2 linked regions of the Thermotoga maritima MSB8 genome follow. Each later gene encodes a partner of the first gene's protein in a complex. Each region holds a gene or a part of one and is shown on either strand. Other genes may lie near its edges. The genes, in order: rpsG and tig. A codon is read from its position in the direction of its gene.

Region 1 (13,784 bases):
TCTTCTTTCACCGAAGAGGAGGGAACCATGGTGGTAGAAAGACTTCCGGAGTGGCTGGAAGAACCCGTTGTAACAGGAGCGACAATTTCTCATGGTCAAATAAAAGTTTCCATATCTTTCCTCCCAAAGGATGTGAAGTACATCACGGCCATTTTCGAGGAAGTTGGAAAAAGGGCTCTGAACGTGGACATGATCTCCCTTGTCCCTTCGAACGGAAAGGTTTTCCTCTCCTTCACGATTCTCGAAGACCACAAAGAAGATCTGGACGAAGCGCTCAAAGAGGCTCTCAGGGATGTGGAAGGGTGGAAATCCACCTACGAAGGAGGTTTTGCCAAACTCTCCATAGTTGGAGTGGGAATGAGAACGAGTCCGGGCGTGGCCGCAAGGTTTTTTGAAGCGCTGGAAAGAGCGGGAGTCACACCGGAGCTCGTCACAACGTCGGAGATAAAGATCTCCTGTCTTGTTCCTGAAGAGAAAGCGGAAGAGGCGCTGAAATCGGTGATCGAAGAATTCGAACTGTGAGGTGAAGAAATGGACATCCTGAGGAAAGTGGCAGAGATTCATGGGACACCCACCTACGTATACTTCGAGGAAACACTGCGAAAAAGGTCACGTCTTGTAAAAGAGGTCTTCGAGGGAGTGAATCTCCTTCCAACGTTTGCCGTGAAAGCGAACAACAATCCTGTTCTTTTGAAGATTCTAAGAGAAGAGGGTTTCGGCATGGACGTGGTGACAAAGGGGGAACTCCTCGCGGCTAAACTGGCGGGAGTTCCTTCCCATACCGTTGTATGGAACGGCAACGGAAAGAGCAGGGATCAAATGGAACACTTTTTGAGAGAAGATGTGAGAATCGTCAACGTGGATTCGTTCGAGGAGATGGAGATCTGGAGAGAATTGAACCCGGAAGGCGTGGAGTATTTCATCAGGGTGAATCCGGAGGTCGATGCGAAGACACACCCTCACATCTCCACCGGCTTGAAAAAGCACAAGTTCGGAATACCACTGGAAGATCTGGATTCGTTCATGGAAAGATTCAGATCAATGAACATAAGAGGTCTCCATGTTCACATAGGATCGCAGATAACCCGGGTTGAACCCTTTGTGGAAGCCTTCAGTAAAGTTGTTCGGGCTTCTGAAAGGTATGGATTCGAAGAGATCAACATCGGCGGCGGCTGGGGAATAAACTACAGCGGAGAGGAACTCGACCTGTCCAGTTACAGAGAAAAGGTTGTTCCTGATTTGAAGAGATTCAAAAGAGTCATCGTCGAAATAGGAAGGTACATCGTAGCACCTTCTGGGTATCTGCTCCTCAGAGTGGTGCTCGTCAAAAGAAGACATAACAAGGCGTTCGTTGTAGTCGATGGTGGGATGAATGTCCTCATAAGACCGGCACTTTATTCCGCATATCACAGGATCTTTGTGCTCGGAAAACAGGGTAAAGAGATGAGGGCAGATGTGGTTGGTCCACTGTGCGAAAGCGGTGACGTGATCGCGTACGACCGGGAACTTCCAGAGGTCGAACCGGGTGACATCATCGCTGTGGAAAACGCGGGAGCTTACGGTTACACTATGTCGAACAACTACAACTCGACCACACGTCCAGCTGAAGTGCTCGTCAGAGAAAACGGAAGAATTTCTCTGATAAGAAGAAGGGAAACGGAGATGGATATTTTCAAAGACGTGGTGATGTGAATGGACGAAATCGAGCTGAGGCACATTCTCCACATGAATCCGGAGCTTTCTTTCAAGGAGTACAGGACAAAAGAGACGCTCAGAAAAGCAGTGATTGAGATCGGATACGAGAAGATCATAGAAGTGGCCGGAACAGGGCTTGTGATAGAGAAGAAAGAAACGGAAGATCCGTACGTTGTTCTGAGAGCTGATATGGATGCTCTACCCATAAAAGAAGAAACGGGATGGGAGTTCGCGTCGCGGAATGAGTATATGCACGCGTGTGGACACGACTTTCACATGAGCGCACTCTACGGTGCCATGAAGAGACTCAGGAACGTGAAAAAGAACTTTCTCTTTGTCTTTCAGCCTGCCGAAGAGACGGGTGGTGGAGCGAAAGAAGTTGTGGACTTTCTCAAAGATAAGTACGAAATAAAAGCCGCTGTTGGATTCCACGTGACTGACGAGTACGATGCTGGAACTGTGGCATCCCGACCCGGAGTGCTTTTTGCCTCTGCCACGGAATTCGATGTATACTTTAAAGGTGTTCCGGCCCACGTGGCGTTCGCTGAGAAAGGAAAGGACGCTCTGAAGGCAGCGGTTTCTTTTCTCGGCTGGCTCTACAACAAAAAGTGGAACGCTCTTGTGGGGGTTGGCAAAATTTCGGGGGGACGGGCGAGGAACATCGTTCCAGATGAGATAAAATTAGAAGGAACGATAAGATCAGAAGCGCTGAGGATAACAGAGGAAGTGATATCCAACATGGTAAAACAGCTTGGAGAACTGAAAGAAGAAATGGGAGTTGATTTTGCTGTTGAAAGAGGCAGTGTCTATCCCGAGGTGAAGGTGGATCAAAACCTCTTTGAAACTCTAAGAGAGACCTGTCAGAGGTTGGGGTTTTCTTTTGTTGAATGCGATATGAAGTGGACCGGAGAGGACTTTGGATATTTCTCGCAAGTGTTTCCTTCTCTCTTATTCTGGTTTGGCGTGGGAGAAGGAGAACGTTTTGGGCTTCACCACCCGCGTTTTTTACCGAATGACAGGTATATACCCATGGCGGCGGATCTTTTAGCTGAGCTTGCTATGGTCATTTGAGGAGAGTGAATATTATGACCACAGAAGAGATAATTGAACGCTTGAAATCGAAAAAGGTAAAACTCACAACTCAGAGGATGGAGATCATAAAATTCGTATCCGAGATGAAAGAAGGCCATTTTGAGGCAAAGGAGCTTTTTGCCATTCTGTCGAAGAAAGTTCCCTCGCTTTCCATCGCTACTCTCTACAGTGTTCTTTACCTTTTGGTGGATCTTGGTGTTATTTATGCCTTCAGCGATGGTCAAAAAACGATCTTCGATTTCAACCCGGAACCGCATGGGCACTTCATTTGCAGAGAATGCGGAAAGATTGAAGACGTAGAAATAAGGGAGCTGAAACTTGGAGAGGTAAAAGGCAAAAGAGAAAAAATCGAACTGGTGATAAAAGGCATCTGTGAGGAGTGTTTGAAGAAGGTGAAAGATTGAGGTACCTTGTGCAACTTTTTTCTCTTCTTCTCGTAATCATAGGAATTCTGGGTTTGGTTGTCTGGGCGGGATTGTACTTTCTGGCACCTTACATCGAGGGATTCGCAGGAATAAAACTCCCGGAAAATATTGCAAATGTTCTTCTGGCGTGTTTTCTGCCAATACTCGGCTCAGGTATTCTCCTCAACTTCTACACCTCTTCCGGGATCAAGTGGTTCGTTGTATTAGGCTTTGTTGTTCTTTCCGTCTCTTTTGTGAGCGAGATTTATGGACTGTACATCCTCAGGGGAATCTTTTCGAAGATCGCTCCCGCTTATCTCATTTTTCTTCTCTTCACAATGGTCTCTCTTGCCTATTTCCTCACGATCATCAGGAGGGATGAAGACTGAAGGTTCTCGGCGTTGTCGTGGAGTACAATCCATTCCACAACGGACACCTCTATCATCTGACTTCGGCCAGAGAACTCGTGAAACCGGACTACACAATCGCTGTGATGAGCGGTAATTTCTGCCAGAGAGGCGAACCTGCCGTCATAGATAAATTCGCACGGGCAGAGATCGCTCTCAGAATGGGGGTAGATGTTGTTCTGGAATTGCCCGTTGTTTTTGCCACGCAGGATGCCGGGGGATTTGCTTTCGGTGCAGTGTGTGTGCTGGATGCAACGGGTGTTGTCACAGATGTAGTCTTTGGAAGTGAATCGAACGATATCGAATTTCTTCAAAGAGTGGCACGAATCCTTTACGAACAACCCGACGAATATCAGAAGTTTTTGCATGAAGAGTTGAAGAAAGGCTATTCCTTCCCTAATGCCAGAAAGTACGCTCTGATGAGGTATTTCTCCATGAAGGGTTGGAACGAAGAAGAGGTCTTGAAACTCGAAAAGTCGAACGACATCCTAGGAGTGGAGTACATTCATTCCGCTCTAAAGATAGGCTCGAACATCAGATTCCACACAATAAAAAGGGTAGGAGCAGAAGAAAAAGATACCAGTTTCAGGGGACGATTCTCCAGCGCAACGGCGATAAGAAATCTTATGAGGGAAAAAAGATGGGAAGAGGTGAGAGATTCTCTTCCAGAAGATTCTTTTGAAATTCTCATGAGAGAGATAAACGAAGGGCGGGGACCCGTTTTCCTCGAGAACATGGGAGATTTTCTCCTCTCGTTTTTCAGACTGAAAAACATGGATTTCTTCGAGAAGATCCACGGTTTTTCTGAGGGACTCGAAAAGAGATTTCACGTCTGTGCCAGACAAACAGGGTCTTACCGGGATTTTCTGGAGTGTGTCAAAGCCAAACGCTTCACCTTTTCTCGAATAAGAAGGCTCGCTCTCTTTTCGGTGTTCGAAGTGAACAAAGAATTCGTTGAAAAAAGCAACACAAAAGGGCCTCAGTACATCAGAATCCTCGGCTTCACAGAGAAGGGAAGAGAGATCCTTTCTCTCATGAGAAAGAAGGCAAAACTTCCGATCGTGACAAACATGTCTCTTTACAGGAAAGTACTGGAGAAAACAGACCTACCAGTTGATAAACAACTCTTTCTTGAACAGATCGATCTTGACGTGAAGGCGACGAACTTCTACTCGATGTTTTTCCCATCGGTGGAACAGCGCTGTGGGGAGCGAGACTTCTCCATTCATCCCATCTTTCTGAGAACGGAGATGTAGAAGGGAGTTATCGTCTCGTCGGGAAGCATCAGAAAGCCGTAACCATCCCAGATTCCTTCCACTTCGAATTCTTTCATCTTGTCTCTGATATCGATCACTTCAACGTCTTTCTGTTCGTAGACGAATCTTTTCACCACTTCAGTGTTTTCTTCTTTTGTCACGGTACATGTGCTGTAGAGGAGAATTCCTCCCTTTTCCAGAAGCTGCCAGGCCTGCTGTACCATCCTCAGCTGAATCTCCGAGAACTTCTCGAAATCCTCTTTGTTCACTCTCCTCAGAACTTCCGGATGGTTTCTTGCCGTGCCCAGCGAGGTACAGGGAGCGTCCACCAGGACCCTATCAAATGTATCCTGGACGTACTCTGTGAGTCGTTCCGCATCGGCGATCTTTGTCTCTATCGAAGAGAGTTTCAGACGTTTCGCGTGTTTTTCGACGAGCTGGATTTTCTCTCTGCTTATATCAACGGCCAGTATCTTCCCCTGATCCTTCATCAATTCGGCGATGGCGGTAGTCTTACCACCCGGTGCCGCGCAGGTATCCAGTACTCTCAGTCCGGGTCTCAGCTCCATGAAGAAAGGTACAAGCTGTGAAGACTCTCCCTGAACACTCGCGAGCCCATCGTTTATCACCCTGGAGTCGTTCATTGGAACGCCGAGTTTCCTCACAATCAGGGAAAACGGAGCGTGTTTTCCCGGGACTGCCTCCGTACCCTCTTCAGCAAGGATTTTGATGACTTCCTCCTTAGTGGCTGCAAGCGAATTCACACGGAGCATAACAGGGAGAGGTTCCTGATTCCACTTCATTATTCTCAGGACCGCTTCTTCGGGAAGAAATGATCTCCAGTAGTTCACGATCCACTCCGGGTGTGAGTAGACGAGGTGAAGTTCTTTTGGTTCGGGGACGGTCCTCAATCTCCTCAGCACGGCGTTCACCAGTTTTTTGAAGTTCTCGTTCTTCACCAGTTTTACTGTTTCGCTGACTGCTGCGTAATCCGGAACGCTGTTCATGAAGAGGAGCTGATAAGCCCCCATCCTCAACGCAACCCTGACAGCGGGAGGGATGTCCTTTTTCTTCAAAAGCTGGTTTATGTACCAGTCCAGAAGTTCTTCTTTCCTCACAACTCCCCACACGAGCTCTTTGAAAAATCTTCTGTCTCTGTCGTCCAAAAAAGAGAGGACGCTGTCCACGTCCTCTCTCGATATGAATTTTTCCTTCTCGTACTTCCTCAGAAGTCTGTAGGCGAGCAATCTAACGTTCGTTCTCATCTTCTATCACCGAACAAACCAGCGATTACTATCATTCTGAGGAGCTGGAGGAACGCCATCAGTGAAGACGCGACGTAGGTGAGAGCAGCGGCATCGAGTACCTCTTTTACTCCCTTGAGCTCGTACTCCGGCATCAGCATCGTTGTTTCAAGGAGTTTCACGGCGCGCCTGCTGGCGTCGAACTCAACAGGAAGCGTGATGAGGGTAAAAAGCACCACCAGAGAAAACAGAAGAATTCCCAGTCTTATCAGAAACGGTGTGTAAAAGATGAAACCAAGAATGAAAATAATCCAAGCAAGCTGAGAACCCGTGATGGCTGCTGGTACCATCAGATTCCTCAGTGCGAGCATCGGATATTTTTCTGCGTCTTGAAGAGCGTGCCCCACTTCGTGAGCCACAACTCCGAGTGAAGCGACGGAAACACCTTTGAAATTCTGTGGAGAGAGCCTGAGAACCTTCCGGTAGGGATCGTAATGGTCAGTCAGAAAACCGGAAACGACCTCTATTTTCACGTTGTAGATTCCCGCGTTCTCAAGGAGTCTTTTTGCGAGTTCATATCCAGTGAGTCCAAGAGAGGATCTTACTTGTGAGTACTTGTTGTAAGCAGCCTGAACTCGCATCTGCGCCCAGAAAGCCAGGAGAATACCGGGAATCAGTATGATGAACGTTGGGTCAAAAAGGAAGAACACCGTATCACCTCCTCAGCCGAACACGTGCACCACCAGACCACTCAGAAGTTTCGGTTCAAACCATGTTGATTTCGGCGGCATGATCTTTCCTTCATCTGAGACTTTCATAAGCGTTTCTATGTTCACCGGATACATCGCGAAGGCCACATCGAACTCTCCTTTGTCCACCATTCTTTCCAGTTCGCACAGGCCCTTTATTCCACCAACGAAGTCTATCCTCTCATCTTCGCGAGGATTGGAAATACCGAAGATGGGTTCCAGAACCTCACGCTGAAGAATGTTCACATCTAGACTCTCAACAACGTCCTCCGGCACTCTTTTTGGGATCAGGGCGTACCATTTTCTGTTACCCACGTACATGGTTATTTCGTGTTCTCTGGATGGTCTTGCAGGTACCTTGTAGGATCTGTACGTTTCGAATTTTTCCTGGAGTTTTTCGAGTAATTCCTCTGGCGTGAGTTGAGATTTCACCACTCTGTTGTAGTCGAATATTCTGAGCTGGTTGTGGGGGAACGCTGTGGCCATGAAGTAATTGTGAGGTCCTTTTCCTATCTTCTCGTCCAGTATGTCGCTGACCCTGGCTGCGGCCGCTGCCCTGTGGTGACCATCCGCTATGTAGAGTTCCTCCACTCTCTCAAAGAGCTTCTTTATTTCATTCACTTCGTTTTCATTCTTGACAACGAAAAACTCATGGATGACATCGAGATCATCGCGTATTCTATAGACAGGCTCCTGAGAATCAGCAATTTCGGAGAGTTTTCTATCGAATTCTTCAAAGGCTCTGTAGAAAAGAAAGACCTGTCCTGTGTGTGCACGTGTTTTCAGAATGTGTTGAACTCTTTCCTCTTCTTTCTTTTTTCTGGTGAGTTCGTGTTTCTTTATTCGACCCTTTTTGTACTCCTCCACAGGAAAGAGCGCTACAATTCCTGTTTGTATGTGATCGCCCATTCTCTGACGGTAAATGTAGAACGCTTCTTTTTCTTCCTGAATGAGGATGCCATCCTCTATGAACTTTTCAAGATTTCTCCTGGCTTTCTCCATGTCTTCGGGTGTAGGATCCATCTCTATTTCGTGTGTTTCTGCTTCAACGCGAGTTACTCTGAGAAAGCTGAAAGGATTGTTCTTTATTGTCTCTTTGGCTTCAAGAAAGGAAACCACATCGTAGGGTTTGGCCACGAATTTTTCGGCTATCTCTTCCCTGGGTCTGAATCCTCTGAAGGGTTTGATCTCCATTCACCCCATACCTCCTCAACGTATTTTTTCTGTTTTTCGAACATCTCTTTGGAGTTTTTGTCTTCGAACTCGTGATCGTATCCTGCAAGGTGAAGTATCCCGTGGATCACCACTTCCAGCAGTTCTTTTTCGAAGGTGTTGTTGAACTCTCTCGCATTTTCTTCTACGATCAGAGGACAAACGTAAATTTCTCCATAGACGTCTTCTTCCATGAGGGGAAAAGTGAGCACGTCTGTCGGTCGATCTTGACCCCGAAACTGCTGGTTGAGTTCCTTAATTTCATCTTCGCTCACAAGAATCACGTTTACATGTACGTCTCCTATCTCTTTCTTTACGATTTCTTCGAGTTTTTCTTTCAAATTTTCGAGAAGTTTCGATCCTTTACCTTCACCCAGTATTCTTATCATTTATCTTTACCACCTTCTGAATTTTTTCTTCTTCGGGGTATTCAATTCTGGAACTGAACAGGTTCACGAGAACCTGAAGGAACGCGTCGGAAATCTCTTCGAGCTCACTCAGAGTGATGCCTGACTCATCGAGCTGTCTCTCAAAGAATATGGAAGATATGACATCTTCGACACATTCCTTTATCTGAGAAACAGAAGGTGACTTCAAGCTTCTTGAGGCGGCTTCCACAGAGTCGGCAAGCATGATAATAGCCGCTTCTTTGAACTGAGGCTTGGGACCAGGATAACGGAACTCTTCCTCGGGAATATCCTCGAACTGTTGTTTCGCCTTGTAGTAGAAATACTTCTGTGATCTTGTACCGTGGTGCTGGGGGATTATGAATTCAACAAGGAGAGGGAGTCGATATTTTCTTGCAAGTTCCACACCGTACTTCACGTGTTCGTTCAAAACGAGGTGACTGAGAGAAGGGGTTATGTCTTCGTGGGGGTTTTTACCATCTCTAATGTTTTCAGTGAAGAAGTGAGGGCGTTTCATCTTCCCTATATCGTGATAGTAGGCTCCTATTCTTGCCAGAATGGGGTTTGCGCCTATTTTCTCCGCTGCAGTTTCTGCTAAATTCGCGACGATCACACTGTGATAATAAGTTCCTGGGGCTTTAATGGAAAGCATCTTGAGCAACGGATGGTTCAGATTTCCGAACTCCACGAGCCCAAGATTCGAGTAAAGACGGCTTGTGTATTCTACGTAAGGCAGTATTCCAAGAACCAGAATTCCTGAAAAGATCGGATTCAAAATAGCAGCTACCAGGTCATACGGAGTGTACTCGATTTTCAGTCCAAACTTCATGAACAGAGATGTTCCCATAAGAGCAAGAGATGTAAAGGCAGAAGATTTCACCACGTCCAGCCTTCTGTTCGCTTTGGAGAGAGTCACTGCCGCAACAAAGGTTGTTGAAATGAACGGTAGAAGAAGAAAGATATCGTAACTCCATCGATACAGAGCAAACAAAGACATCAAAAATCCACTTGTTATGGCTATTTCTGGGGAAAAGAACACGAGTTCTATGAGGGCAACCGGTATGTATACAGGTGTCACAAAAGGACCTATCTCCGGGAAAGAAAATCCAATGAAAGAAGATCCGAGCAGGATCAGAGCCAAGTGAGTGTAGGTAAACACTTCACTGAGCCAGTACTTTCTGTAATATCTGGTGCTCATTTCTACCAGGGCGAACCAAACAATGAGGGTGATCAGTGCCTCAAAGGTGAAATTCAAGGGTCTGATTCCTGTACGAACGTGCACCAGCATCAGAGAGAGAATCACTGTAATCGTTATCAGGAGGAAACGCTTTCGATTCATGATTTCCTCGACCTTTCATACTCTTCGTAGGCCTTTATGATCTTCTTAACGAGAGGATGCCTCACAACGTCGCTTTCGTTCAGATACACGAATTCTATTCCAGAGATTCCTTCTAAAATTTTCTGACACTCTATAAGACCGGACTTTTCCTTCTCGATATCTACCTGTGTGATGTCTCCCGTTATGACCGCCTTGGAGTTGAATCCGAGTCTGGTGAGGAACATCTTCATCTGCTGGTATGTGGTGTTCTGGGCTTCATCCAGTATTATAAAGGAGTTATTCAAAGTCCTTCCTCTCATGTAAGCGAGCGGTACGATCTCTATGATGCCTCTTTCACGATAGCTGTTGAATTTGTCCGGAGACGTGATATCTATGATGGCGTCGTAAAGAGGTCTGAGATAGGGTTCCACCTTTTCGGACAGATCTCCCGGCAAGTATCCGAGCTTCTCACCGGCTTCAACGGCTGGTCTTGTGAGGATGATCCTGTTCACCTTTCCCATTTTCAGATAATCTAGAGCGACGGCCACTGCCAGGTACGTTTTTCCTGTACCGGCTGGACCTATAACGAACACCACGTCGTTTTTTTCGACTGCTTCCAGATACTTCTTCTGGCCGAGTGTCTTTGGTTTCACTTTCTTGCCGATGATCAATCCTTTGCTATTGTTTGAGTAAACTTCTTTCACACTTTCTGAGTTCGAAACTCTCTCCACGAGATACTCGAACTCAGTCCAGTCCAGAAGGTGACCGTCCCGTGTTATGGATATGATCTCATCGAGCACCCGGTGAGCCGCATCGACACTTTTCTCATCCATGCCTTTTATAAGGATCTCACTGTCTCTCACCGCGAATTCCACGTTGAACAGTTTTTTCAGATACCTCGCGCGCTTATCGTACTGTCCGAATATCTCCAGAACGGCCACATCTTCGGGAATTCTTACTTTCCTAACCGTAATCGTAATTTCCACCTCCACACTGGTATACTTTCTAAGGAAATTATACTACAGGGAGCGTGAAGCCGTGGAGAAAAACCTTTTAAGATCAGCTTTGAAAATCTTCGAGAAGAAAGATCTAAGTTTGCTGGCTTATAGCGGCCGATCGATCTTCGAAAGTAAAGACAGCGGCCTCAAACCCGTGGTGGAGCTTTTCAAAAGGTTCGATAATCTGGAAGGAAGCCTGGTGATCGACAAAATGGTTGGAAAGGCTGCGGCTTCTTTTCTGTTGAAAATGAAACCCGATCACATCCACGCAAAAGTTATAAGCAAGCCGGCGTTGAAATTGATGAATGAATACGGACAGTCTTTCAGTTATGATGAAAAAATACCTTTCGTCCTGGGAAAAGATGGCAAGAGTATGTGTCCATTCGAAAAACTGGTTCTGGAGATGGACGACCCGGAGGAAATCATAAGGATTGTTCTTTCAAAATTCACGTCACTTTAAATGAAGTTTTAAACTACTTATGATAAATTGATCAGAGGTGTCTGTTTTCTTTGTTGACAACATACAGATTAAAGAGTAAAATTAAACTTCGGCTTGGAGTAAAACGGAAGGGAGGATGAAGATGCCAACGATCAATCAATTGATCAGGTACGGCAGGAAACCGAAGAAGAAAAAGTCAAAAGCTCCTGCTCTTCAGGGAAACCCTCAAAAGAGGGGCGTGTGTATAAAGGTTTCTACAATGACACCGAAAAAACCGAACTCCGCTCTCAGAAAGATCGCAAGGGTGAGACTTTCAAATGGAATAGAGGTCACTGCGTATATTCCCGGAATTGGTCACAACCTCCAGGAACACTCTGTTGTGCTCGTCAGAGGCGGTAGGGTCAAAGACCTTCCGGGTGTCAGATACAAGATCATCAGAGGAGCTCTGGATGCTGCAGGTGTCGAAGGAAGAAGACAGTCCAGGAGTAAGTATGGTGCGAAAAGACCCAAGGATCAAAAGAAGTGAGGTGACTGTGGGTGCGTAGAAGAAGAGCCGAAAAGAGACAGATACCACCTGATCCAGTGTTCGGAGATGTGCTTGTTGCAAAGCTGATAAATAGAGTTATGTGGGATGGTAAAAAGACGATCGCCCAAAAGATCGTTTACGGTGCTTTCGATATCATCAGAGAAAAGACAAAGAAGGATCCGCTTGAAGTTTTCAGGCAGGCTGTAGAAAATGTGAAGCCTGTTCTTGAGGTAAGGCCGCGAAGGGTTGGAGGTGCAACTTACCAGGTTCCTATCGAAGTTCAGGAACCGAGAAGAACTTCCCTTGCGCTCAGATGGATAGTTGAAGCCGCAAGAGCCAAAAAAGGAAGACCAATGAAGGAGAAACTGGCTGAGGAGATCATAGCAGCTTACAACAACACGGGTACAGCCATCAAGAAGAAGGAAGACACACATAGAATGGCGGAAGCCAACAGGGCATTTGCTCATTACAGGTGGTGATAAGCATGCAGAATGTGGAAGCGAGATATGTTGACCTGGATAAGCTTAGAAATATCGGTATAATGGCTCATATCGACGCCGGAAAAACTACTACAACAGAGAGAATACTCTATTACACGGGAAGAAAACACTTCATAGGAGACGTCGATGAAGGAAACACAACCACTGACTGGATGCCTCAGGAAAAGGAAAGAGGCATTACGATACAGTCTGCTGCCACAACGTGTTTCTGGAAAGGTTACCGAATCAACATAATTGATACACCCGGACACGTTGACTTTACGGCCGAGGTTGAAAGGGCGCTTCGTGTTCTCGATGGAGCGATAGCTGTTTTCGACGCCACGGCAGGAGTCGAGCCTCAGTCGGAAACCGTCTGGAGACAGGCTGACAAGTACAATGTCCCGAGGATCGCTTTCATGAACAAGATGGACAAAGTGGGAGCAGATTTCTACATGGCCGTTGAAACTCTTGTAACAAAACTCAGGGCAAATCCCATTCCGGTGCAGATGCCGATCGGCAGTGAGAAAGACTTCCAGGGTGTGATTGACCTCATAAAAATGAAAGCGATCTACTGGGTCAGCGAAGATGGATCTGTGTACGAGGAAAGAGATATTCCGGAGGAACTCAGAGAAGAAGCAGAAATGAGAAGAGAAGAGATGCTTGAAAAAATCGCAGAACTCGACGAAGAAATTCTTGAAAAATACCTCGAAGGCGAGGAAATTTCCGAAGAAGAAATAAAGAGGGTCTTGAGAAAAGCCACCATAGAAAACAAAGCAGTTCCCGTTCTCTGTGGAGCGGCAAAAGCCAACAAGGGAATACAGCCGCTTCTGGACGCGGTGATAGACTATCTGCCGTCGCCTCTTGATCTACCACCGGTAAAGGGATGGAGGGTTTCCGACGGAGAGGTTGTCTACAGAAAGCCGGATGAAAACGAACCCTTCACAGCCCTGGTCTTTAAAGTGCAGGTGGATCCATACATAGGAAAACTCGTGTACTTCAGAGTCTACTCTGGAAGACTGGAGAAAGGAAGTTACGTTTACAACTCCACAAAGGGTCAGAGGGAGAGAATATCGAGGATCGTCTTCATGCACGCAGACAAGAGAGAGGAAGTTGATTACGTCAGACCCGGTGATATAGCGGCAGGAGTCGGTCTCAAGGTTTCTCAGACTGGAGACACGCTCTGCGACGAGAAAGAACCTATAATCCTCGAAAAGATCGACTTCCCAGAACCCGTTATCTCTCTTGCCGTAGAACCAGTCACGAAAGCAGATGAAGAAAAGCTCGTGAAGGCACTGCTGGCTCTTTCTGAAGAAGACCCCACACTTCAGGTGAGGGTTGACAAAGAAACGGGAGAAACCATCATTTCAGGAATGGGCGAGCTTCATCTTGAAATAGTCGTAGACAGGTTGAAGAGAGAGTTCGGTGTCAACGTGAGAGTTGGACAGCCTCAGGTGGCTTACAGGGAAACTATCAAGAAATCTGCTGAAGCCGAAGGAAAATACATCAGGCAGACCGGTGGTAGAGGTCAGTACGGTCATGTGATTCTCAGAATAGAACC
Region 2 (3,312 bases), 780 kb from region 1 along the record:
GCTGTTTCTCACGATCCTGTTTCTGAGCGGCTGGATGGCGCAGAAAATCCTCGACTTCTTCAGTGAAATGCTTCAGAAGTACTTCCAGATGATCTGAGGAGGTGATGAGGTGAAACAATTCCTCGTTGCTTTAACGATCCTCACATCTTCGCTGTTTTCTTTCGCAAGTGCGCTTGATATAATCGATGAATCGTTCCTCGCACTGAAAGAGTTTCTCGATCAACCGGACAGCGGTGCGTTTCTCTCACTTCTCGAGAGGGCCAGGGGCATATTCATCGTGCCCAAATACCTGAAACTCGGCTGGGTACTGGGAGGGCAGTACGGCCAGGGAGTGCTTTTGAAAAGAGACCCAGAGACGAACACCTGGTACGGCCCTCTGTTTGTGAAAATGTACGGATTGAGCTTCGGTCCGCAGATAGGATTTCAATCAGTTTCTCTCATAGCCGTCATCATGGAAAATGTCGATGCCTTCGCCGAAGGAAACATCACCCTGGGAGGATCACTGAGCGTCGCGGCGGGACCTCTTGGAAGAAGACTCAGCGCCGATTACAATCTTGACGCTTCCGTCTATTCGTATTCAATAGCACGTGGGTTCTACGCGGGTTTTTCCTTAGAAGGGGCAAAGATAGACGTCGACTTAGATCTCACAAGGGAGTACTACAACGTGTACAGAATCGAACCTGAAGAAATACTGAGAAGAGAAGTCTCGGGAAGGGCAGAAAAGATCGTAAACCTTCTGAACGAAAAATTGACAGAAGAATAGGGCACCTTCCGGTGCCCTTACTCTCTTGTGCTGACGACTTTATCGACTATCCCGTACTCTTTCGCTTCTTCTGCACTCATGAAGAAATCTCTGTCTGTGTCTTTTTCTATCTTTTCAATCGGCTGTCCCGTGTGTTTACTCAGAATTCTGTTGAGAAGATCTTTTATTCTCAGAAGCTCTCTCGTGATGATCTCCACATCCTTGGCAGGTCCCTCAGCACCACCGAGCGGCTGGTGTATCATTATTCGAGCGTTCGGAAGCGCGTACCTTTTTCCCTTTGCACCGGCTGCGAGGAGCACAGCCGCCATGGAAGCCGCCTGTCCTACACATATGGTTGAGACATCACACTTTATGTACTGCATCGTATCGTAGATAGCGAGTCCCGCCGTCACAGAACCTCCGGGGGAGTTTATGTAGAGGTAGACGTCTTTATCCGGATCCTCCGCCTCAAGAAACAGAAGTTGAGCTATGACCAGGTTTGCAACATAGTCGTCTATGGGGGATCCGAGGAAAACTATTCTGTCCTTTAGGAGCCTCGAGAAGATGTCGTAGGCTCTCTCGTACCTTCCCGTAGACTCAACGACTATGGGAACGTATTGATCAATTATCTTCTTTTCCTTCACTGTCATCACCCTCTCCTTTTGGTTCAACCACTTTCACCTTGACTTCCTGAAGTAACAGATCGAGCACTTTTCTTTTCAGAATAGCCCATCTCAATTCTTCTCTGAGGTCCTGCCGTGCTTTGACAAGGCTCTTAGCACGATCAGGAGAGATTCCCCAGAAAGGAGCGAGTTCCTCCGCTTCTTTCTCGAGTTCCTCATCGTTCACGCTGATCCCCTTCTCCTGTGCGAGAACCTCTATCACTCTGTCTCTCTTTATGTCATCCAGAATTCTCTCCTTCAGTTCTTCTCTGAATTTCTCCTCGCTCTCATACGAACTCACGATCTGTTCGTACCTTCCTTCTCTCTTCAACCTGTTGATCGCTTCGTTAACGAGTATCTCCAGAGTCCTATCAGATATCTCGATCTCCACAATTTCAGGGAGTTTCTCAAGAAGTTGCTCTCTCATGCTCTCTTTCATTTCCACATCGTAGATCTCTTTTCCCTCTTTCTTCAGAGATTCTTTCAGCTGTTCCAGTGTTTCGAATTCGTTGTTCACTGACTTTGCAAGTTCATCACCGATCTCTGGAAGGGTGCGTTTGTACACTTCTTCCACTTCGAGCTTGTATGTGTACTTCTTTCCCTCGTACTCCCTCTCAATTTCCACAACGTCGCCTTTCTTCTTTCCCACGAGGTCTTTCACAAAGGGTCTGTCTTCGTCCTCACTTATCACGTATTCGTATTCACGAGAGGTGAGTTTTTTTCCCTCCTCGTTGTACACTTCCATGTTCACTCTCACGAGATCTCCCGCTTCAGCGGGTCCTTCTTTGGGCTCGAGGAGAGCGTGACTTTCTCTGAGATCCTCTATTCTCCTTTCCACGTATTTTTCCAGGACCTTTTCCTCGTCCACTTTTTCCACTTCTATCTTCGAAATGTCACCTATTCTCACTTCCGGTTCTTCATGAACCTCCACCACCACTCTGGCAGTGACGTCCTTCAGTTCTCTTTCGGTCACTATAGGAGACAAAATGAGCTTTCTGTCTTTGAGCGTGTCTGGTATGAGGTCCATGAGAAAGTCGAGCGTGTACTCCTGAAATTCTTCACCGAGCTTCATCTTCAGGACATTCTTTGGGATTCGTCCTTTTCTGAATCCTGGAATCTCCACTCTCTGGTTCAAGTACCTGACCGCTTTGTCCTCGGCCTGCGCGATTTCTTCTGCTCCAAAAACGTACTCCAGCACAACTCGGTTTTTGTCTCTTTCAAGCTCCTTCACTTCCATTACTGTTCATCCCTCCTGTCGTGTTTTTATCCTCTCCCTAAGGTATCTCCTCTGGTCCATATGTTCTTTTGAAGAGACGATCTGGCTTCTCTGATAACATTGATCTCCTGAAAAAGCGCTGTCTTTCTCTTTTCGATGATTTCCAATCTTTTTCTGTCCTTTTCAAGGATCTCAGACAGTTTGTCCTTTGGGAGTCCTTCCATCAACTCTTTCCTTTTATTCAAAAGAGAAAGAAGCGTTTCATAGTCTTCCTTCTCAATCGCTTCGTCTATTTTTCTTTCTATCTCATCGATGTTCATTTCTCTCACTCTCCGATGAGGATGTTACCATACCTCACAAGCCTGCAACCCGAGCTTTCCAGCAGTTTCTTCAAAGTAAACGGTGGGAGTGAAGTCTCTATCTCCCACCCTTCGACTGACCTTTCAAGGACTTCGAACCTTTTCCTCAAAAAGCTTTCGTCACCTTCTACAATGATATCACCTTTTCTTTTTTCGAGAACAACAAGAGCCACAGCGAATCTATCGTGAGAAAGTGAAACATGAGCGTAGTTGAAGAAGCCGAAATCCTTATGAACGCACAGAACTGGTTTCCCGTTGCTTTCCAGAAATTCCACATCCGTGAAGCTGTGCCCATTCAAACCCGTTCCCAGAGCCTTGAAAAAAGCTTCCTTT

What was found.
Region 2: the proteins of rpsG (region 1) and tig are in contact, whole or in part, in a crystal structure (PDB 3GTY), measured with the Thermotoga maritima proteins. Residues at the interface, in WP_004081843.1 of Thermotoga maritima: Lys34 (codon at 11,858), Lys52 (codon at 11,912), Lys55 (codon at 11,921), Glu59 (codon at 11,933), Arg62 (codon at 11,942), Gln63 (codon at 11,945), Glu66 (codon at 11,954), Asn67 (codon at 11,957), Lys69 (codon at 11,963), Val71 (codon at 11,969), Arg95 (codon at 12,041), Ala109 (codon at 12,083), Lys110 (codon at 12,086), Lys111 (codon at 12,089), Gly112 (codon at 12,092), Arg113 (codon at 12,095), Pro114 (codon at 12,098), Glu117 (codon at 12,107), Glu121 (codon at 12,119), Ile124 (codon at 12,128), Ala125 (codon at 12,131), Tyr127 (codon at 12,137), Asn128 (codon at 12,140), Asn129 (codon at 12,143), Thr130 (codon at 12,146), Gly131 (codon at 12,149), Lys135 (codon at 12,161), Asp139 (codon at 12,173), Arg142 (codon at 12,182), Met143 (codon at 12,185); in WP_004081061.1 of Thermotoga maritima: Glu122 (codon at 2,278), Val124 (codon at 2,272), Val129 (codon at 2,257), Leu130 (codon at 2,254), Tyr133 (codon at 2,245), Glu188 (codon at 2,080), Gly259 (codon at 1,867), Ile262 (codon at 1,858), Tyr263 (codon at 1,855), Glu266 (codon at 1,846), Ser270 (codon at 1,834), Glu273 (codon at 1,825), Gln274 (codon at 1,822), Glu277 (codon at 1,813), Arg308 (codon at 1,720), Gln311 (codon at 1,711), Ile312 (codon at 1,708), Ser315 (codon at 1,699), Tyr316 (codon at 1,696), Glu325 (codon at 1,669), Arg329 (codon at 1,657), Arg336 (codon at 1,636), Leu363 (codon at 1,555), Phe366 (codon at 1,546), Trp367 (codon at 1,543), Arg373 (codon at 1,525), Leu377 (codon at 1,513), Arg381 (codon at 1,501), Leu384 (codon at 1,492), Glu387 (codon at 1,483).

The regions. Positions count from the first base shown.
Region 1 is NC_000853.1:1,500,591-1,514,374, reverse strand. What follows is about bases 10,552-13,492. They hold rpsG (30S ribosomal protein S7), read left to right. Parts: upstream 10,552-11,758; coding sequence 11,759-12,226; downstream 12,227-13,492. Other genes in these bases: fusA (elongation factor G), read left to right, coding at 12,232-13,492; rpsL (30S ribosomal protein S12), read left to right, coding at 11,364-11,747; TM_RS07640 (DUF1893 domain-containing protein), read left to right, coding at 10,823-11,242; TM_RS07645 (PhoH family protein), read right to left, coding at 10,552-10,776. Outside these bases: TM_RS07700 (aspartate kinase), read left to right, coding at 1-522; lysA (diaminopimelate decarboxylase), read left to right, coding at 532-1,692; TM_RS07690 (M20 family metallopeptidase), read left to right, coding at 1,693-2,766; TM_RS07685 (Fur family transcriptional regulator), read left to right, coding at 2,781-3,191; TM_RS07680 (hypothetical protein), read left to right, coding at 3,188-3,580; TM_RS07675 (nucleotidyltransferase), read left to right, coding at 3,577-4,854; TM_RS07670 (16S rRNA (cytosine(967)-C(5))-methyltransferase), read right to left, coding at 4,824-6,119; TM_RS07665 (zinc metallopeptidase), read right to left, coding at 6,116-6,808; TM_RS07660 (DUF1015 domain-containing protein), read right to left, coding at 6,821-8,041; rRNA maturation RNase YbeY, read right to left, coding at 7,996-8,448; TM_RS07650 (HD family phosphohydrolase), read right to left, coding at 8,429-9,805; more of TM_RS07645, read right to left, coding at 9,802-10,551; more of fusA, read left to right, coding at 13,493-13,784.
Region 2 is NC_000853.1:717,550-720,861, reverse strand. The notes cover bases 503-3,312. They hold tig (trigger factor), read right to left. Parts: upstream 2,642-3,312; coding sequence 1,364-2,641; downstream 503-1,363. Other genes in these bases: TM_RS03540 (holo-[acyl-carrier-protein] synthase), read right to left, coding at 2,946-3,312; TM_RS03545 (flagellar protein FliT), read right to left, coding at 2,668-2,940; clpP (ATP-dependent Clp endopeptidase proteolytic subunit ClpP), read right to left, coding at 781-1,392; TM_RS03560 (lipid-binding SYLF domain-containing protein), read left to right, coding at 503-763. Also shown: flagellar biosynthesis protein FliQ, read left to right, coding at 1-97; more of TM_RS03560, read left to right, coding at 110-502. UniProt on the Bacillus subtilis protein: Involved in protein export. Acts as a chaperone by maintaining the newly synthesized protein in an open conformation. Functions as a peptidyl-prolyl cis-trans isomerase.